DNA from 4 places in the Pantoea sp. X-Soil-YNGN-775 genome. Region 2 is predicted to be linked to each of the others. Evidence: predicted binding sites of a transcription regulator. Region 2 holds the regulator's gene; each other region holds the start of a gene.
What was found. The regulator CRP, encoded in region 2, controls carbon source genes, mostly activating them, when cyclic AMP is high. The targets are predictions, from matches to a motif close to ATGTGANNNNNNTCACAT.
Positions count from the first base shown of each region.

Region 1: azuC (stress response protein AzuC) is a predicted target of CRP. The motif match lies at 1,965-1,982, and genes of this name have one in related genera.
Region 3: deoC (deoxyribose-phosphate aldolase) is a predicted target of CRP. The motif match lies at 2,881-2,898, and genes of this name have one in related genera.
Region 4: mlc (sugar metabolism global transcriptional regulator Mlc) is a predicted target of CRP. The motif match lies at 3,660-3,677, and genes of this name have one in related genera.

Region 1 covers NZ_AP035945.1:4,054,323-4,059,674, reverse strand. The annotation lists gene pdxR (MocR-like pyridoxine biosynthesis transcription factor PdxR) at 1-811, shown strand, start outside; gene AC6I8I_RS19090 (DUF1158 domain-containing protein) at 801-1,043, opposite strand; gene mntP (manganese efflux pump MntP) at 1,361-1,936, shown strand; gene azuC (stress response protein AzuC) at 2,056-2,133, shown strand; gene dgcN (N-acetyltransferase DgcN) at 2,383-3,390, shown strand; gene dgcA (N-acetyl-D-Glu racemase DgcA) at 3,392-4,357, shown strand; gene AC6I8I_RS19065 (ABC transporter ATP-binding protein) at 4,374-5,352, shown strand, end outside.
Region 2 covers NZ_AP035945.1:3,855,102-3,860,453, forward strand. The annotation lists gene AC6I8I_RS18170 (phosphoribulokinase) at 1-717, shown strand, start outside; gene AC6I8I_RS18175 (OsmC family protein) at 1,224-1,628, opposite strand; gene crp (cAMP-activated global transcriptional regulator CRP) at 1,932-2,564, shown strand; gene AC6I8I_RS18185 (YccS/YhfK family putative transporter) at 2,622-4,697, shown strand; gene argD (bifunctional acetylornithine/succinyldiaminopimelate transaminase) at 4,699-5,352, opposite strand, start outside.
Region 3 covers NZ_AP035945.1:3,497,080-3,502,431, reverse strand. The annotation lists gene osmY (molecular chaperone OsmY) at 1-457, shown strand, start outside; gene AC6I8I_RS16295 (DUF1328 domain-containing protein) at 559-720, shown strand; gene AC6I8I_RS16290 (patatin-like phospholipase family protein) at 947-1,996, shown strand; gene AC6I8I_RS16285 (TatD family hydrolase) at 1,993-2,805, shown strand; gene deoC (deoxyribose-phosphate aldolase) at 3,090-3,869, shown strand; gene deoA (thymidine phosphorylase) at 3,936-5,264, shown strand.
Region 4 covers NZ_AP035945.1:2,031,053-2,036,404, reverse strand. The annotation lists gene AC6I8I_RS09620 (sugar transporter) at 1-139, opposite strand, end outside; gene cybB (cytochrome b561) at 315-857, opposite strand; gene AC6I8I_RS09610 (hypothetical protein) at 960-1,220, opposite strand; gene ynfM (multidrug efflux MFS transporter YnfM/SxtP(Kp)) at 1,394-2,647, opposite strand; gene AC6I8I_RS09600 (LysR family transcriptional regulator) at 2,743-3,636, shown strand; gene mlc (sugar metabolism global transcriptional regulator Mlc) at 3,767-4,984, shown strand; gene bioD (dethiobiotin synthase) at 5,099-5,352, shown strand, end outside.

The DNA of each region.
Region 1 (5,352 bases), 200 kb from region 2:
TCCAGGCTTTATGGTCGCCCGGCGGGCGATAGAAACCCTGCGGGTAAGGCCGGTTGCCGTGCCGGTCGACGCCGAAGGTTTGCAGGTTGAGGAAGGTCTGGCGCGGGCACCGGATGCGGCGTTTGCGCTGGTCACGCCGGGCCAGCAGGCACCGCTCGGCGTAACGATGTCGCCGGCACGCCGCCATGCGTTGCTTAACTGGGCCAGCCGCCAGCAGCGCTGGATCATTGAGGATGATTATCTGGGCGAACTGCAGCCCGGCCACCGGGCTGCACCGGCGCTGGCGGCGCTCGACAGTGAGGGCCGGGTGCTGCATATCGGCACCTTCAGCAAATCGCTGACGCCGCGCTTGCGGCTCGGCTTTTTAGTGGCGCCACCCGCTCTGGTCTCGCGCTTTGCGGATGTCAGTGCGCTGTTAGCCCCTGCATCGTCGGGACTGCTTCATGATGCGGTGGCGGTGTTCCTGCGGGAAGGGCACTTCATGCGGCATCTGCGGCGCATGAAGCGGGTCTACCATGAACGACTGGAGCAGATGATGGCCGCTCTGCAACCCCATTTTCCCGCGGTGCAACGTGCCGGGCTGTCGGTGATTGTCAGGTTGCCGGCCGGTACGCCGGATCGGCTGATTGCGCAGCAAGCATTGGCCTATGGTATGGCCCCGTCACCGCTGTCGATCTGGTATCAGCGCGACGAACAACGCTGCGCCGGACTGCTGCTCGGAGCGGCTCAGTTACCGCGAGACGGCTATGCGCGCAGCGCAGCCCGCCTGAAAGCGCTGGTCGATGCGCATACCGCCCGACTCAGCTGCTGAACCAGCGACGCCAGACGAAGCGAATCACAAAAAACTCCACCGTGCCCAGCAGTAAAAACCAGATACAGAACACCAGGGTGTAGAGCTGGTTAAGATCCTGCAAATGCAGCATCTGCTGCAGGTGCTGTGCCATTGACAGGCTAAAGGCTGGCGCAGGCAGCAGCAGGGCAGAGAGAAACCCCAACAGCAAAATGCCGCCAGGCACGATTAACGTTTCAAAAGGGTTATTCATAACGGGCATCCGGTAATAATAAGCCGGGCATTTTCCGGCAATCCGCGCTGGGGTTCAATCAGGGAATGCAGACGCTGCGGCCAGACAAGCCCGAAATCCGCCCGGAAAACCATCAGAAAATGCTTTGCCACCATCGACTTAGCGCGAAACATAGCGAATGATAAAAGTTATAGCCTTGGCTATACTTAAATCCATGATTTTACTGTCTTTTTATCTTTGCGGTTGCGTGGTAGACTGCGCGCACTTTTTCATTACTGAACACTTTGTGTGGTGAATACAGCGTGAATTGCCGCTTTTTCGCCCCAGGTGAATAAATCATGACCTTTATTGCCACCTTAATTCTTGCCCTGGGTATGTCGATGGACGCGTTTGCTGCTGCACTGGGCAAAGGTGCCACCTTGCATCGTCCTGGTTTTAAAGAAGCGCTGCGCACCGGTCTGATTTTTGGCTCAATCGAAGCCTTAACGCCGCTGATTGGCTGGGCGCTTGGCCTGGCCGCCAGTCGTTACATCATGGCGTGGGACCACTGGATCGCTTTTATTCTGCTGGCGTTTTTAGGCGGGCGGATGATGATGGAAGGTTTTCGTCAGACCGCCGTCGCTGAACCCTGCGAAGCGCCGCAAAGCCATGGCTTTATGGTACTGGCCACCACCGCAGTGGCGACCAGCCTTGATGCGCTGGCGGTCGGTGTGGGCCTGGCCTTCCTGCAGGTCAACATTATTACCACTGCGCTGACCATCGGGGCCGCTACCACCGTTATGGCCACCACCGGCGTGTTGGTGGGACGCTTTATTGGTCCGGTACTCGGCAAATGGGCGGAAGTGCTCGGCGGTCTGGTGTTGATAGCCGTCGGTGCGACCATCCTGCTGCAGCATCTTGGTCAGGCTGCTTAACGGCTTTTTGCGCATAAAAAGCGCAATTTTGTGATCCGGTTCAAAATTTATTGCCGATAAAACGCGCTGAAGTTATACTTTTCGCGTATTTCTTCAACTAATTTTGCATCAGGTGTCACATGAAACGCATTTTTAACTACGTGTTCCGCGCTTACGTCGAGACCTTCAAACACGTACCGCCGGGTGCGATGTACTAAGCACTCCGCAAGAAACCCTCGATAATCGCGGTCAGGGATCGACCGATGATTATCACTTTTTCTTCTGTTCCAGCCTCTCTGGTTAGCCTCATTCTGCTGTTCTGATTCGCTTATCGGCTGTTGTCATAAGCGTCGCCTCTGACTATACCCTCAGGTTATACCCCAGCATTAAACAAGCATTCGTCTCGCTGTCATCCGCATGAAATATTCAGCTCAGGCCCTATCACCTGTCTGAAAAAGAGAAACGTCATGCTGATCCCTCAACCCTATCTACTTTTCCTTGGCGATGTCACCGATCCGCTGGCGGCGAAAACGGCGCGCGGCATTCAGGTCTGGCGTCCGGAACAGTGCGTTGGCGAAATGTCCCTGCCCGGCTGTACCGTCAGTCTGGGACTTGAGACGCTGGACATTGTCAGTGCCAAAGCGCGCGGTGCGAAAACGCTGGTACTGGGAACCGCTAATGCCGGTGGCTATCTACCGGCACACTGGCTTGAAACCGTGACCGGCGCAATTAAAGCGGGCCTGAACGTGGCCAGCGGTTTGCACCATCGTCTGGCCGATGAGCCGGAACTGGTGGCGCTGGCGGCAGAACACGGGGTGGCGTTGTTTGATATCCGCCATATGCGGCCAGCACTGACGGTCGGCAGCGGTAAAAAACGTAGCGGCAAACGGGTACTAACGGTGGGCACCGACTGCTCTGTTGGCAAGATGTACACCTCACTGGCCCTGGAAGCGGCGATGCGCGATCGCGGCATGAAGGCGGATTTCCGCGCCACCGGCCAGACCGGCATTCTGGTAGCCGGTGAGGGTATCGCGATTGATGCAGTGATCGCTGACTTTATCGCCGGGGCCGCCGAAGCGCTGTCACCGGCGAATGAAGACGATCACTGGGATATTGTCGAAGGTCAGGGCTCGTTGTTTCACCCCTCTTATGCGGGCGTCAGCATGGGGCTGATTCACGGTGCGCAGCCGCACTGGCTGGTGATGTGTCATGAGATGGGACGTCCGCATATGCGCCACCTGCCGCATCAGCCGATGGTCAGTCTGGCAGAGTGTGTGGAAGCCAATTTGCGGGCGGCCAGCGTAACCAGTGATCAGGTGAAGCTGGCCGGATTCGCCCTCAACACCTCCGGTTACGGTGAACAGCAGGCCCGCGACTATTGCGCACAGGTCAGTGCAGAATTTGGCGTGCCGGCTACCGATCCGGTGCGGTTTGGTATTGATGCCATCGCGGCACTGTTGCAGGAACGTGGCTGAGATGCGCCGCATGCAGATCGCGGTGGCTGAACTGCCGCTGGCGAAGCCCTTTGCAATTTCACGCGGCACCCGCACTGCCGTCACGGTGATTCGCGTCACGCTGGAGCAGGACGGTTTTATTGGTCTCGGCGAGTGCACGCCGACGCCGCGCTACGGCGAAAGTATCGCCAGCGTCAGTGCGCAGCTGGCGGCACTGCAAAGCGAAATCGAAGCCGGACTGAGCCGTGCGGCGTTACAGAATCGACTGGCGGCAGGCGCGGCGCGCAACGCGCTGGACTGTGCCCTGTGGCGGCTCAATGCCGCCCGGGCCAGAGAGACGCTCTGGCAGCAAACCGGCCGTGAAAAGCCACATGCTGTGGTAACAGCGGAGACCCTGAGTCTGGACAGCATTGAACGCATGGCGAGTGCCGCCGCGGACGCCGTATCACGGGGCGCACTGCTGCTGAAAATCAAACTCGACCACCAGCACATTGTCGGGAAAGTGGCGGCCATCCGCGCCGCTGCTCCCGAGGCGACGCTGATTATCGACGCCAATGAGGCCTGGCACGGTCTCGATCTGCCTTCGCTCTTCACCGCCCTGCAGGCGTATGACATCGCCATGATTGAGCAGCCCTTACCAGCGGGTCAGGATAGCGAGTTACTGGATTTTCCCCATCCGATTCCCGTTTGTGCTGATGAAAGCTGCCATACCGTGGCGGATATCGCCGCGCTGCGGCATCGCTACGAAATGATCAACATCAAGCTCGACAAGTGCGGCGGCCTGACGGAGGCGCTGGCGATGGTGGCCGCCGCCCAACAGCAGCACATGCGCCTGATGGTGGGCTGCATGCTTGGCTCATCGCTGGCGATGGAGGCGGCACTGCCGGTAGCAATCGGCGCAGAGTATGTCGATCTTGATGGGCCAATCTGGCTGGCGGCTGACAGCTCGCCCTTCCTCTCGTATTCGCAAGGCCGTATCTGGCTTTAACGCACCCGGAGCAACGATGACGGACACTTCTTCTCTTAATCCGACCGCCCGGAGTGCCGCTGCGCCGGTTCTCACCATTGACAATCTTTGCGTCAGTTTCCGCGGACGCAGCGGCGTACACCGGGCGCTGAATGGCATCTCGTTTGAGATCAACCCTGGCGAAATCGTCGCGGTAGTGGGGGAAAGCGGATCGGGAAAATCTGTTACATCTCTGGCCATTATGGGGCTGTTAGCCGCCTCAGCGCGCACCGAACGCGGCTCAATTCTGTTTCGCGATCGCAGCGGTAAGCAGCACGATCTCAGCACCCTCAGCGAAGAACAACGACGCAAGCTGCGCGGCCGCGAAATGGCAATGATCTTTCAGGAGCCGATGACCTCGCTGAATCCGGTATTGCGGGTAGGCGACCAGCTGACGGAGGCGCTGCGCGATCACCAGCTGTGCGATAACGCGCAGGCGACAGCGCGGGCCCGAACATTGCTGCAGCAGGTACGGATAGCAGATGTTGATCGGGTGATGAAAAGTTACCCGCACGCACTCTCCGGCGGCATGCGGCAACGGGTAATGATTGCGCAGGCGCTGGCCTGCGATCCGCAATTGCTGATCGCCGATGAGCCGACTACCGCGCTGGATGTCACCGTTCAGGCGCGCATCCTGCACATCCTGCGCGATTTGCAGCAGCAGAAGCAGATGGCGGTGCTGTTTATCACCCATGATATGGGCGTGGTGGCAGAGGTCGCCGATCGGGTGGTGGTGATGTATCGCGGTAACGTGGTCGAACAGGGCCCGGTAGCGGAGATCTTCAGCGCGCCTCAGCATGACTACACCAAAGCGTTATTAGCCGCGGTGCCGAAGCTGGGTGATATGCGCGAGCATGCCTGGCCGCAACGTTTCCCGCTGCTGGGCGCGGCCGCGACGCCCGCCGGCAGCCAGAAAACCGCCCGCTATGACCAGCAGCCGCTGCTCGACGTGCGCGGCCTGAAAGTGTACTTCCCGG
Region 2 (5,352 bases):
ATGGATATGGCGATCCGCAAGGCGCGCGATTTAGGCCGTCATGTCAGCTATTTCGGTCCGGAAGCCAATGACTTTGGCTTACTGGAGCAGAGCTTCAGGCAGTATGGGCTCGACGGCCAGGGCCAGTCGCGTAAGTACCTGCATACCTATGATGAAGCGGTGCCGTGGAATCAGGTGCCGGGCACCTTTACGCCGTGGCAGCCGCTGCCGCAAAACACCGATATCCTGTTTTACGAAGGACTGCACGGTGGCGTAGTGACCGCCCAGCATAACGTGGCGGAACATGTCGACCTGCTGGTAGGCGTGGTGCCGATTGTTAACCTCGAGTGGATTCAGAAGCTGGTGCGTGACACCAGCGAACGCGGCCATTCGCGTGAAGCAGTAATGGATTCGGTGGTGCGTTCAATGGAAGATTACATTAATTTCATTACGCCACAGTTCTCGCGCACCCACCTGAACTTCCAGCGGGTGCCGACGGTCGACACTTCGAATCCGTTTGCCGCCCGCGCGATTCCGTCACTGGATGAGAGCTTCGTGGTGATCCATTTTCAGGCGCTGGACGATATCGACTTTCCTTATCTGCTGGCGATGCTGCAGGGATCGTTCATTTCGCATATCAATACGCTGGTGGTGCCGGGCGGGAAAATGGGGCTGGCGATGGAGCTGATCATGGGTCCGCTGGTGAAGCGGCTGGTGGAAGGCAAGCGGATAGAGTAAGAGGCCAGCAAAAACCGCTCTGAGAGCAGATGTCTTTAACAAAGATAGTAAAACTGGCTTTCCTGCGGCTAAAGACTTACCCCTGGGCAGGCTTCAGGGAGCATACACCTTTCGCAAAGACGCAAAACCGCTATCCCTGGCAGGCTCAGCGCGGGCCATCCCTGGCCCGCGATGCTTTGCTACAGGCATATGCTCCCTTCGCTTCACGTCCGACAACCGCATCCGGTTTCAGGAAGGTCGCTACAGACAAACCCTGGGCAGAAAGAATCTGGCAGCAATAGATAAGTTCAACACGCAGGGAACCGGGTCAGAAGAGGAAAGCGTCCCGCGCCAGGGACGGCGCGGGTCGAGCGGCCAGGGATTGGCTTAAGCGACTTTCCGATCTGACCCGGTTCCCTGCCCAGGCACAGTATCAAAACGGATTCCCTGCCCAGGCACAGTCTTAAATCAACCTGCATCAGATACTGGAAGTGAAGTTAGCAGGTCTGCAATGACCCTTGCGGCTATTACAGTTCGATCACTTCATAGCTGTGGGTGATGGTGACGCCTTTACCCAGCATGATAGCGACCGAGCAATATTTTTCAGCAGAAAGATCCACCGCGCGTGAGACCGCCTTATCCTGTAGCGCTTTGCCGCTCACGATAAAGTGCAGGTTGATGTGCGTAAAGATTCGCGGCGCTTCTTCACGACGTTCTGAGGTCAGTTTCACTTCACAATCAGCCACATCGTTGCGACCTTTTTGCAGAATTGAAACCACGTCGATGGCGCTGCATCCGCCCGCCGCCATCAGCACCATCTCCATTGGGCTGGGCGCTTTATCACCCGAATTGCCATCCATTAACACCTGATGACCGGATGACGACTCACCGAGGAATGTCAGTCCTTCTACCCATTTCACTCTTGCCTGCATGATTTTCGCTCCAGAATATGCGGTTTTGCCGTCAGAGTACGCTTTCGCCTGGTAAACAGCAATCCAGAGAAATCCGCTGTTAGCTGAAGCGAGACAACAGAAGACAGTCGGCAAAAGCTGTGCTACAAACAGTGCTGAAAATATTTTTCGTCACCTGATGGCGAAGCCGGGAAGAATGATGCGCACTGCGCCGAATGCAGCCCGAATAATTTCCTGTAAGGGAAACGCTTGAAGCTTTCATCGCCTGACAGGGAAAACTGCCCCCTGTATTTTGGGCACGATTACAACAGAGGATAATAGCGAATGGTTCTCGGCAAACCGCAAACAGACCCTACACTCGAATGGTTCCTGTCCCATTGCCATATTCACAAGTATCCATCCAAAAGTACGCTGATTCATCAAGGTGAAAAAGCTGAAACGCTTTACTACATCGTGAAAGGTTCCGTTGCGGTTCTGATCAAAGATGAAGAAGGCAAAGAGATGATTCTTTCTTACCTGAATCAGGGCGATTTCATTGGCGAGCTTGGCCTGTTCGAAGAAGGTCAGGAGCGCAGCGCCTGGGTACGTGCGAAAACCGCGTGCGAAGTGGCGGAGATTTCCTACAAGAAATTCCGTCAGCTGATCCAGGTTAACCCGGATATCCTGATGCGACTGTCGTCGCAGATGGCGCGTCGCCTGCAGGTTACGTCTGAAAAAGTGGGTAACCTCGCTTTCCTCGACGTGACCGGACGCATTGCTCAGACTCTGCTTAACCTGGCGAAGCAGCCAGACGCCATGACGCATCCCGACGGCATGCAAATTAAAATTACTCGTCAGGAAATTGGCCAAATCGTTGGTTGTTCACGTGAAACCGTGGGCCGTATTTTGAAGATGCTGGAAGATCAGAATCTGATCTCTGCACACGGCAAAACCATCGTCGTTTACGGCACCCGCTAATTCCTGTCACCCACGGCGTGATGGCAACATCGCGCCGTTATTGTTTGTGTTGGGCCGATGTGGCGTCGAATTATTTACCATCCTGAAGTCAACTACGCCTTGCGGCAAACCCTGGTGCTCTGTCTGCCCGTGGCGCTGGGCTGGCTGGCTGGCGACCTGCAAAAAGGTCTGCTGTTCTCGTTAGTTCCCGCCTGTTGCAATATCGCCGGTCTGGATACCCCGCATAAACGCTTCTTCAAACGCCTGATTGTCGGCGGCAGCCTGTTTGCGCTCGGCAGCTTTCTGATTCAGTGGCTGACGCAGCACGCCATTCCGCTGCCGCTGATTCTGTTCGCCTTGCCGTTGCTGCTGGGGGTCACCGGCGAAATCAGTCCGCTGCACGGCCGCCTGCTGCCCGGCACCCTGATCGCCGCCATCTTCACGCTGAGCCTGATTGGCCGTATGCCGATCTATGTGCCGCCGCTGCTCTATATCGGCGGCACGCTATGGTATGGGCTGTTTAACTGGTTCTGGTTCTGGCTGTGGAAAGAGCAGCCGATGCGTGAAAGCCTGAGCCTGATCTACCGCGAACTGGCCAACTATTGCGATGCCAAATATACCCTGCTGACCCAGCTGACCGACCCGGAAAAGGCCCTGCCGCCGCTGCTGGCGCGCCAGCAGAAAGTGGTCGATATGATCACCACCTGTTACCAGCAGATGCACATGCTTTCCGCCAGCCGGGATCACAGCCATAAGCGGCTGACCCGCGCCTTTCAGGTGGCGCTGGACCTGCAGGAACACATCTCGGTCAGCCTGCATCAGCCGGAAGAGGTGCAGAAACTGGTGGAGCAGAGCCATGCCGAAGCGGTGATCCGCTGGAATGCCCAGACTATTTCGGCCCGCTTACGGGTGCTGGCGGATAACATTCTCTATCACCAGTTACCGGATCGTTTTGGCATGGAGAAGCAGCTCAGCGCGCTGGAAAAAATCGCCCGTCAGCATCCTGATAATCCGGTGGGGAATTTCTGCCTCTATCACTTCAATCGTATTGCGCGGGTGCTTCGCACCCAAAAGCCGCTCTATCAACGTGACCTGATGGCCGATCGCCAGCGCCGTCTGCCGCTTTTGCCGGCACTGCGCAGCTACCTGTCGTGGCGTTCATCGGCGCTGCGCACCGCCGGTCGCTTTGCGGTGATGCTGATGCTGGGCAGCGCGCTGGCGCTGTTTTTCAACATTCCTAAGCCGTACTGGATTCTGATGACCATTATGTTCGTCAGCCAGAACGGCTACGGTGCCACCCGCGTCCGCATCCAGCACCGGGCGCTGGGCACGTTTGCCGGTCTGGTGATTGCGGCTGCCACCTTACGCCTGGCGGTGCCGGAGTCGCTGGTGCTGCTGATCATGCTGCTGATCACCTTTATCAGCTACCGGTTTACCCGCCAGTTTTACGGCTGGTCGATGATTGGTTTTACGGTGACGGCGGTCTACTCGCTGCAGCTGCTGTCGCTGAACGGGGCGCAGTTCCTGCTGCCACGCCTGATGGATACGCTGATGGGTTGCCTGATCGCCTTTGGCGGAATGCTGTGGCTGTGGCCGCAGTGGCAGAGCGGCTTACTGCGGCAGAACGCCCACGACGCACTGGAAACCTATCAGGATGCGCTACGGCTGCTGCTGGGGGCGGAACAGTCGCCGGAGAAACTGGCGTACCAGCGGATACGGGTCAATCAGGCGCACAATGCGCTGTTTAACTCCCTGAACCAGGCGATGCAGGAACCGGCTTTCAACGCTCAGTACCTCAAAGATATGCGTCTGTGGGTCACCCACAGCCAGTTTATTGTTGAGCACATCAATGCAATGACGATTCTGGCGCGCGAACACACCATGCTGACCGCCTCGTTAGCTGAGCGCTATCTGCAGTCCTGCGAAATTGCGCTGCAACGTTGTCAGCAGCGGCTGGAATATGACGGTGCCAGTTCGCAGGTTAACCTGCTGGATGAGGTAGAAAATATTAATGAAGGGCCGGTGACAGTCGTCGAACAGCATGTGCGCCGTATTCTGGATCATCTGAGCGTGATGCACACCATTTCTTCTCTGGCGTGGAGCCAGCGACCGCAACATGGCCGCTGGCTGATCAGACGGTTACGCAAAAACTAAATCAGCCGCTAATCACCTTGCCGACGGCGGCGGCGAAGCGGCGCATGCCCTCTTCGATGTCGGCGGGTTCGATGATCAGCGAAGGTGCAAAACGCATCACGTCGGTGCCGGCCACCAGCACCATTACCCCTTCTGCGGCTGCCGCATTGAGGATATCGCGCGCCTTGCCGCTATGCTGAGGCTTCAGCGCCGCGCCAATCAGCAGGCCTTTGCCGCGAATATCACTGAACAGATCGTACTTCGCATCAATCGCCTGCAGCGCGCTGACAAATTGCTGACGCCGGACGCCAACGCCTTCCAGCACCGCCGGGGTATTGATAATGTCCAGCGCGGTCTCGGCAATGGCGCAGGCCAGCGGATTGCCGCCGTAGGTGGTGCCGTGCACGCCAGGCGCCATGGTAGAGGCGATCTCATGGGTGGTCAGCATGGCGCTGACCGGGAAACCGCCGCCCAGTGCTTTGGCCGAGGTCAGAATATCGGGCTGCACGCCATAGTGCTCATAAGCAAACAGCTTGCCGCTGCGTCCCATACCGCTCTGGACTTCATCCAGCACCAGCAGCGCCTGATAGTGATCGCACAGTTCACGCAGCCCATGCATAAATTCTTCGGTTGCGGGCACCACGCCGCCCTCGCCCTGAATCGGCTCAACCACGAT
Region 3 (5,352 bases), 360 kb from region 2:
TGGTTATATGGATGACAGCGGCATCACCGCCAAAGCCAAAGCGGCTCTGGTTGATGATGACGCGATTAAAAGTACGGATATTTCGGTAAAAACCCACCAGGGCGTGGTGACCTTAAGCGGTTTCGTCACTTCCCAGGATCAGGCCGAAAAGGCTGTGGCCGTGGTGCAGAAAATCGAAGGTGTTAAATCCGTCAGCGACAAACTACACGTTAAAGACAGCAAATCTCAATCAATGAAGGGTTATGCGGGCGATGCCGCTACGACCAGCGAAATTAAAGCTAAGCTATTAGCGGATGACATTGTTCCGTCGCGCAACGTAAAAGTTGAAACCACCGACGGCGTTGTTCAGCTTTCAGGCCACGTTGCTAATCAGGCACAGTCAGACCGTGCTGAAAGCATCGCGAAAGCCATTGAAGGCGTGAAAAGCGTTAAGAATGACCTGACGGTTAAATCTTAATGGTAACCGTGCGGCCGCGTCACTGCTGGCCGCACGGATAAAAGATACCCATCCGGGGATGAAATAAGCAGTTCGATTTTCAATAGGGTAAGGAGAGGCTTATGTTTCGTTGGGGCATTATTTTTCTGGTGATCGCACTGATTGCTGCAGCGTTAGGTTTTGGTGGTTTAGCGGGTACAGCAGCATGGGCAGCTAAAGTTGTCTTCGTTGTTGGTATTATTCTGTTCCTCATCAGCCTGTTTACCGGCCGTAAAAAGCTTTAGCCGATGAGTCCTGCAGTTTAATGCAAAGCAAGTAAGCATAAAGCGGAGACCAGTCATCCGTAGCCAGATCGGTGAGAAGTGGGATTTTTTCACCCGGCTACATGGACTACCCCCACTGCGCGGGCTGTCCGGCTAAGGGATTGTATGACTGGTTCTCCGGAATGCTGCTGGATAGAAGTAAGTATCCATCAGCTTGCCCGTCGGAACCCCATTCGAGGTTCACACAGTGGGTATTCGCATTCCTGTTACGCTCGGCGCTATCGAACCTCTTGCGCTGGCTCCTTTCAAATCGCATAAAATTGCGCTGGTCTGTGAAGGCGGCGGTCAACGCGGCATTTTCACCGCCGGGGTGCTTGATGAATTCCAGCTTGCCCGTTTTAATCCGTTTCACCTGCTGCTCGGCACCTCTGCGGGTGCACAAAACCTCTCGGCGTTTGTCTGTGGCCAGCCAGGCTATGCCCGCCGCGTGATCACCCGTTACACCACCAATAAACTGTTTTTTGATCCGCTGCGTTTTGTTCGCGGCGGTAATCTGATCGATCTCGACTGGCTGGTGGAAACCACCCGCAGTGAATTTCCACTGGCGATGACTCACGCTGAAAAAATGTTCTCGCGCGGGCTTGAGTTCTATATGTGCGCCTGCCGCAGCGACGATTATACGCCCGGCTATTTCACCCCCACGGCGGACAACTGGCTGGAGCTGATTAAAGCCTCCAGCGCCATTCCCGGCTTCTACCGGCTTGGCGTCAATCTTGAAGGGATTAGCTATCTGGATGGCGGCATCAGCGATGCGATTCCGGTGCGGGAAGCGGCGCGCCGTGGCGCAGACACCATTGTGGTGATCCGCACCGTGCCTTCTCAGATGTTTTATACGCCGAAATGGATTAAGCGGATGGAGCGCTGGCTAAGCGCCGGTGCCTTTCAGCCGATGATTAACGTGCTCAATCACCATGAAAAAAGCTACCGGGAAATTCAGCAGTTTATTGAAAATCCGCCCGGTGACTTACGGATTATAGAGATCTTTCCACCGCATGTGCTGGCCAGCAGCGCGCTCGGCAGCCGTATTTCGTCACTGAATCAGGATTACCATCTTGGACGGCGCTGCGGCCGCTATTTCCTCGCCACGCTGGGCCAGTGGTTAAGCGACGCAGAGCCCATCACGCCGCGTATCGTCACGCCGCCGGCACCGGTGGCCAATGCGCCGGACAACCGCGAGATTATTACGCCGCCGCTGGCGGATAATGATGCTGATTACGATAAAGGATCGCTGGCATGAAGTTTATCGATACCCACTGTCATTTTGATTTCCCGCCGTTTGAGGGCGATACCGTTGCCAGCCTGGCGCGGGCTGCGGCGGCTGGCGTCGAGAAGATCATCATCCCGGCGATCGATGCCAGCCGCTTCAGCCGGGTGTGCGAACTGGCGGCCGGACATGCTGCGCTCTACGCCGCACTCGGACTGCATCCGATCGCTATAGAAGCACATCAGGAAGCGCATCTCGATCAGCTGGAGCAGAGGCTTAAGCAGCGACCGCCTAAGCTGGTGGCGATCGGTGAGATCGGGCTGGATCTTTATCGCGACGATCCGCAGTTTGATAAGCAACAACGCTTTCTGGATGCTCAGCTTAAGCTGGCGAAACGCTATGATCTGCCGGTGATCCTGCACTCGCGTCGCACCCATGACAAACTGGCCCAGCATCTGCGTCGCCACGATCTGCCGCGTCGTGGTGTGGTACATGGTTTCGCCGGCAGTCGGCAACAGGCGCAGGCGTTTATTAAGCTCGGCTATGCGATTGGCGTCGGCGGCACCATCACCTATGAGCGCGCCAGCAAAACCCGCCAGACGCTGGCACAACTGCCGCTCTCCTCGTTGCTGCTGGAAACGGATGCACCGGATATGCCGTTAAAAGGCTTTCAGGGCCAGCCTAACCGACCTGAACGGGCGCGCCAGGTATGGGAGACGCTTTGCACCCTGCGCGATGAGCCACCTGAAGTGATTGCCGGGGCGCTGTGGCGTAACAGCCAGCAGTTGTTTCAGCTCGATCCCGCTTTTCCCGCCATTCGTAATGAACCCGCTAAGCTTTAAACTATGCTCTCAACTAATGCCCACAACCTATGCCCACAACCTATACCTGCAACCTATGCCGGTCCGCGCCACTAAATGTGATAATAGTAACATTTCGCTGACTGGCGTATAATGGGCTGTTAACGGCGTTAAATGCGATTCTGATCACGGTAAGCGTGGCATAATTGCACCATTTTCTTATTCTGATGTGACTGCTGGCACATAACAGGCCGCCTGACGGTGTTATTATTATAACATTCCGCCGGCCAGCCGGTGGATCGCACCCCGATCCTTTGGAGAGCCTCATGACCGATATCAAACAGCAAGCCCTGCGTGCCCTGAAACTGATGGATTTAACCACCCTGAATGACGACGACACTGACGAAAAAGTGATCGCACTTTGTCATCAGGCAAAATCGCCGGTGGGTAACACCGCAGCCATCTGCATCTATCCGCGCTTTATTCCGATTGCGCGTAAAACGCTGCGTGAGCAGGGTACGCCAGAGATCCGCATCGCCACGGTGACCAATTTCCCGCACGGCAATGACGACATTGAGATTGCGCTGGCTGAAACCCGCGCCGCTATCGCCTACGGTGCCGATGAAGTGGATGTGGTGTTCCCGTACCGCGCGCTGATCGCCGGTAACAGTCAGGTCGGTTTTGATCTGGTGAAAGCCTGTAAGACCGCCTGTGCTGAGGCCAACGTACTGCTGAAAGTGATTATTGAAACCGGTGAACTGAAGCAGGAAGCGCTGATCCGTCAGGCGTCTGAAATCGCAATTGATGCCGGTGCTGACTTCATCAAAACCTCTACCGGTAAAGTCCCGGTCAACGCCACGCCTGAAGTGGCGCAGATCATGATGAGCGTCATCCGTGATAAAGGCGTCAGCCAGCAGGTCGGTTTCAAACCGGCAGGTGGCGTACGCACCGCTGAAGATGCCGCCATCTATCTGCAACTGGCGGAAGATACGCTGGGTGCAGAATGGGCCGACGCGCGTCACTTCCGCTTTGGCGCATCGAGCCTGCTGGCGAGTCTGCTGAATACTCTGGGTCATCAGAGCGAGACCAGCAAAGCCGGTTATTAAACTCATCCTGTGGCGGTCACCGACCGCCTCTGTCACACCGCATTTCCCTGAGCCAAGGGGGCTACCTTGTTCCTGCCACAAGAAATTATTCGCAAAAAACGTGACGGTCACGCGCTGACTGAGGCTGAAATCCGCTTCTTCATCAACGGTGTTCGTGATAACAGCGTCTCTGAAGGCCAGATTGCCGCGCTGGCCATGACCATCTATTTTCATGACATGACGCTGCCTGAGCGCGTGGCGCTGACCATGGCGATGCGGGATTCTGGTACCGTGCTGAACTGGAAATCGCTCAATCTGAATGGGCCGGTGGTGGATAAGCATTCGACCGGCGGCGTTGGCGATGTCACGTCGCTGATGCTCGGACCAATGGTGGCCGCATGCGGTGGTTATATTCCGATGATCTCCGGCCGTGGCCTCGGTCATACCGGCGGCACGCTGGATAAGCTGGAAGCGATTCCGGGCTTTGACATCTTCCCCAGCGATGACCGCTTCCGGGAGATCATCAAACAGGTCGGGGTGGCGATTATCGGCCAGACCAACTCACTGGCTCCGGCCGACAAACGCTTCTACGCCACGCGTGACATTACCGCCACCGTAGACTCGATCCCGCTGATTACCGCCTCGATTCTGGCAAAGAAACTGGCGGAAGGGCTGGATGCGCTGGTGATGGATGTCAAAGTAGGCTCAGGCGCCTTTATGCCAACCTATGAAGCCTCCGAGGATCTGGCGCAGTCGATTGTTGGCGTAGCCAACGGAGCCGGCTGCCAGACCACCGCACTGCTCACCGATATGAACCAGGTGCTGGCTTCGTCAGCCGGAAACGCACTGGAAGTGCGGGAAGCGGTGCGCTTCCTGACCGGTGAACAGCGCAACCCGCGCCTGCTGGAAGTGACGCTGGCGCTGTGCAGCGAAATGCTGATTTCCGGCAAGCTGGCGGCTAATGAGACAGAAGCGCGCCAGCAGCTGATGAAGGTGCTGGATAACGGCAGGGCGGCAGAGGTTTTTGCCCGCATGGTGGCGGCGCAGAACGGGCCGGCCGATTTTGTCGAGCGCTACGATGCCTATCTGCCTGCGCCAATGCTGAGCAAGGCGGTCTACGCCGACCAGCCTGGCATTGTCAGCAGCATGGATACCCGGGCGCTCGGTCTGGCAGTGGTGGCGCTGGGCGGCGGACGCCAGCGTGCCAGCGACAGCATCGATTACAGCGTTGGCTTAAGCGAGATGATCACCCTCGGTGAACGTGCCGATGCGCAGCGCCCGCTGGCGATAATCCACGCCAGCAACGAAGCGCAGTGGCAACAGGCTGCCGCTGCGGTCAAAGCCGCGCTGGTGATCGGCGATAGCGCGCCAGCCGCTACGCCAGTGGTTTATCGTCGTGTGAGCGATGTCAGTTAATCGGGCAGTAATCGGTGCCAGCGGCAACGCATTCGGGTATACTGATCTGATCGCTTTTTTTTGACTTGTCACGCGCCATTGCGCAGGA
Region 4 (5,352 bases), 1.8 Mb from region 2:
TCTGCATCGAGAAATCAGCGGCGATATCCGATAGCAGACCCACCGGCACAAATTCGGTGGTGTTGAAAACAAACGCGGCAATAGCCAGCAACACCACGCGAAGCCAGGCCGTTTTACGTGAAACAGTTGTTGATTGCATGAGGAGTCAAATCAGTCAGAGCAGCGAAATCGGATGTGGCAGAAACATCCAGCGAAAGTGACCTGCGTCACAAATTAGTGACTATTGTAGTGAATAAACCGGGAAGGGGAACCTTATAAACCGTTTTTAATCCTGAATATTTTTTATCGCCCTGCGCCAGGGCGATAGCCTGAGGTTATTGACCGCGCCGCCGCGCCGGCATCATCCGCAGCAGGGTGTTGTCTTTCAGCAGATAATGATGAAACAGCGCCGCCGCCGCGTGCAGGCCGATTAACCAGTAGCCAAGCGGAGCCAGCGTCTCATGCCAGTCAATCAGCATATCCGCCAGATCGAAATTGGGTTCCGCCGCCACCGGCATGCTGATACCAAACAGCCACCATTCACGGCCTTTCAGATAGCGTGATGTCAGACCCAGTATCGGCAGGGTAATAAACAGCGCATAGATCAGGGTATGAGTCAGATGTGCCAGCCCGGTTTGCCAGCGCGGCGCGGCAGGAACAATCGGCGGCGAACGATGACGGGTGCGCAGCACCAGGCGGGCAATCATCAACACCAGTACCGACGCGCCTGCGCTGAAATGGGTGATGATCATCGCATAACCCTGCCACGAACCGCGCTGAGCAAAACCACGCAGTTCAATAGTGGCATAGGCGGTCGCCACCAGTAAAAAAGTCAGCCAGTGAAGGGCGATCTGTGAACCCGCAAACTTTTCCCGCATGGTAAAACCCGTTAATAAGAATCAGGCGTTCTAACATAACCGAAAATAGCGGAAAATCTTAACAAATTAGCGCAGCGGAAGCCTTGCTCAATCGCGGTCAGGCTAACGTGAGGTAAAAGTATGTTTCAGGGCCACAGCCGGCTGCGGGTCGTCCCCGGTGTGGCTAATGAGTGAGCAGCAGGTTTCACAGCCCATTGCGCCAGAATAATACTTTTTCGCCTGCAGGATAGCCGCATTGACGTGGTAAAAACTGCCGAGAAACAGCCGTTCGGCTGGCGCGGGCAGAAAGGGACAGCCCGCCGCATGTACCACATGGTTATGGTTGTAACCTGATTGTTTGTTCACGTAATAGTAGAGAGCCACAGGCGATCCTTTTTGCTGTGTCAGGCGACAGAAGGGTGCAGATGTCACAATCAGACCGATTATAGCGGGAAAAATACCATATGTTGCGGCTGGACCTGAAAGTTGTCTCACCGGCGGCGATAAAAAAGGCCCGGCACAGTGGCCGGGCCTGCTGTTCAGGGACAGGCAGGGGGTCAGAGCTTTTTACACTGCAGCCGCCAGGCCACCAGCAGAGCCAGCAGCAGCAGGGCGCTGATAAACAGCGTGATACCGATCCAGCCGTAGTTATGCCAGAACACCCCGCCCAGCGTCCCGGCGACGCTTGACCCGACGTAATAGCTGAACAGATAGAGTGAAGAAGCCTGACCGCGGGCGCGACGGGCCCGCAGGCCAATCCAGCTGCTGGCCACCGCATGGGCGGCAAAAAAGCCAGCGGTGAACAGCATCATGCCGGGCAAAATCAGCCACAGTGAATTAAAGGCGGTGAACAACAGGCCAGCCAGCATAATCGCGGTGGCACCGAACATCACCGGCCCGCGTCCCAGCCGGCTGGTTAACGCGCCCGCTTTCGGCGAACTCCATGAACCGGTGAGATAGACCACCGACAGCAGACCGACCACCGCCTGACTGAGATGCCAGGGCGCAGCCAGCAAACGGTAGCCGATGTAGTTAAACAGCGTGACAAAGGCCCCCATCAGCAGAAAGCCTTCTGCAAACAGCCACGGCAGCCCTTCATCGCGCCAGTGCAGACGAAAATTAATCAGCAGGTTGCGGGGACGCAGCGAGGTGGCGCGGAAATGGCGCGACGCCGGCAGGATTTTCCAGAACATCACCGCCGAAGCCAGAGAAAAGCAGCCGATAACCGCAATCGCCACCCGCCATGAAAAGAAGTCGGTCAGCACGCCGCTCAGCAGGCGGCCACTCATGCCGCCGATGGAATTACCGCTGATGTACAGCCCCATTGAGAACGCCACCACCCGCGGGTCCATCTCTTCACTCAGCCAGGTCATGCCGACTGCGGCGACCCCGCTCAGCGCCAGGCCCATCAATGCGCGCATGATCAGAATGCCGTGCCAGCTGGTCATAGTAGCGGAGATCAGGGTACAGATGGCGGCCAGCATCAGCGCGGTAACCATCACAGATTTGCGCCCGACCGCATCAGACAGCGGGCCGGTCACCAACAGGCCCAGCGCCATCAGCCCGGTAGAAATTGAGAGCGACAGGCTGCTGGCGGCGGGTGATACGCCAAACTGCTGCGACAGCACCGGCAATATTGGCTGGACACAGTAGAGCAGGGCAAAGGTGGCGAGACCGGCTGAAAACAGGGCCAGCGTGACGCGCATAAACTGCGGCGTTCCACGGGTAATCCAGCCCGATGCAGCCAGCGATTCTGGCGATCTGCATCCCACGTCATCCGCAACGGTTCCTGCCTGAGTAGTGCGACCCACAATCTTTCCTTAGTGTTAAAAAACCTGTCGTCAGCTTAGAAAAGGCTGATTATGATGTCTAATATATTAATAATCTCAAATAAGACGTTAAAGATATGAATATCGAGCTGCGCCATCTGCGTTATTTCATTGCGGTCGCCGAGGAATTGCATTTCGGCCGGGCGGCGCTGCGGCTGAATATTTCTCAGCCGCCGCTCAGTCAGCAGATCATTCAGCTGGAAACGGCAACCGATGCCCGGCTGTTTAATCGCACCAACCGCAGCGTGCAGCTGACGGCTGCCGGTCAGCAGTTACTGCAGGATGCGCGTGCCATTCTGTTGCAGGTGGAACAGGCGGCTGACCGGGCGGCGCGGCTGCATCGCGGAGAACAAGGAGAGCTGCGCATCGGCTTTACCTCCTCAGCGCCGTTTACTGCCGTGGTGTCCGATGCGCTGTACCAGTTTCGCCAGCGCTGGCCACAGGTGCATATCCAGATGCAGGAGATCAACACCCGCCAGCAGCTGGCCCCGCTGCATGACGGACGGCTCGATCTTGGCGTGATGCGCAATACGCCACTGCCAGCGGATTTGCGTCACCAGCTGCTGCTGAGCGAACCGCTGTATGCGGTGGTGCACTGGGCGCATCCGCTGGCCTCGGCAGAGAGAATTTCGGTCAGCGCGCTGGCGGCGGAGCCGTTTGTCTTTTTCGATCCGCAGGTCGGGACCGCACTCTACAGCGACATTCTGGCGCTGCTCCACCGTTATCAGATTAAGCCCTACATCACTCAGGAAGTGGGTGAGGCGATGACCATTCTCGGTCTGGTAGCGACCGGGCTCGGCGTATCCATCTTGCCCGCCTCTTTTCGCCGGGCGCAGCTGGCTGATGTTATCTGGCTGCCGCTGGCAGAAAGTGATGCTATTTCAGAGCTGTGGTTAGTCTGGTCCGCAGAGCGCGAAATAAATGAGCAGATGCGCCATATGATGACTTTACTGCAGCAAAAAAAGGCGTAAGTCTGGCCGGTCCCGACGACAATGTGTGCGATAAATCACATTTCTAATCAAATATTTGACGCTGCTGCCTGATCTGCCTCACCATGGCGCATGTTTATTTAGAAGCGCGAAAATAACCGGGAGCAGGGTTGTGAATCTGGACAGTCAACCTGGCCATATTGACCAAATTAAGCAAACCAATGCAGGCGTCGTATATCGATTAATTGATCAATTCGGTCCTATTTCGCGTATCGAACTTTCCCGACGCGCCCAGCTCGCGCCCGCCAGCATCACCAAAATCGTCCGTGAAATGCTGGATGCCCATCTGGTGCAGGAGACGGAGTTTCAGGAGCCAGGCAGCCGCGGCCGTCCGGCCATTGGCCTGATACTCGACACCGACGCCTGGCACTATCTGGCGATTCGCCTGCACCGTGGTGCCATGACCTTTACCCTGCGCGACCTCAGCAGCCGGGAACTGGTGGAGGATAGCCTGCCGCTGCCGGATGAATCGGCTCAGCCGCTGCTAACCGCGCTGATCGACCAGGTTGACGCCTTCTTTATTCGTCATCAGCAGCGGCTGGAACGCCTGACCGCCATCGCCGTGACCCTGCCAGGACTGATTAATGCCGCCTCTGGCGTAGTACACCGGCTGCCGGGATATCAGGTGCGCGACATGCCGCTCGGCGACGCGCTGGCGGCCCGAACCGGCGTACCGGTGTTTGTACAGCACGATATTTCCGCCTGGACACTGGCCGAATCGCTGTTTGGTGCCTCACGTGGCGCAGAAGATGTGATTCAGATTGTAATTGATGAAACGGTCGGAGCTGGGGTGATCAGCGGTGGGCAACTGCTGCATAAACGCGGCCGGGCGCTGGTGGAAATCGGCCATACTCAGATCGATCCCTACGGCCAGCAGTGTTATTGCGGCAATCACGGCTGCCTCGAGACGGTGGCCAGTATCGGTAGCCTGCTGGCGCTGGCTGCGCAGCGACTGCCGACCCAGCCTGACAGCCTGCTGCACCATCAGCCGCTGACGCTGGCCTCGCTCTGTGCCGCGGCGCAGTCCGGCGATCGCCTGGCACGCGACACCATTGCCAGCGTGGGTCATCACGTCGGGCGGATTCTGGCGATGATGGTGAATATCTTTAATCCGCAACATATTCTTATCGGTTCACCGCTCAATGCCGCGGCAGATGTGCTGTTTCCGGCGGTCAGCAACACCATTCTGCAACAGTCGCTGCCGGCCTACAGTGCCGGTATACAGCTGGCACCCACTGCGTTTAGTGAGCCGGGAACGCTGGGCGGCGCGGCGCTGATCAAAGATTCGCTCTACAGCGGTTACCTTTTAGTGAAGTTATTGCAAGGTTAAGCCTGACTAATCTTGCGCTAACGCAATCTGTTCTCATCTTCGATTCCTTAAAATGCGGAGTATTAGTAGGGTTAATCGCCGATTAGCCGCAACCGGTTTAAGAGGAGAAGTAGAGTGAAGAGACTATTTGTTACCGGCACCGATACCGCTGTCGGTAAAACCGTAGTATCGCGTGCGCTGTTGCAAAGTTTTATCAAAGCAAACCTCAGCGCGGTCGGATACAAACCCGTGGCGCGCTGTGCAGTGAAAACCGCTGACGGCCTGCGCAATAAAGATGCGCAGCTGCTGCAAAGCGCATCTTCTGTCGCACTGCCGTATCAGGCCATCAACCCGCTGTTGTTTGAGGAGCAGGAGATCGCCACCCACAG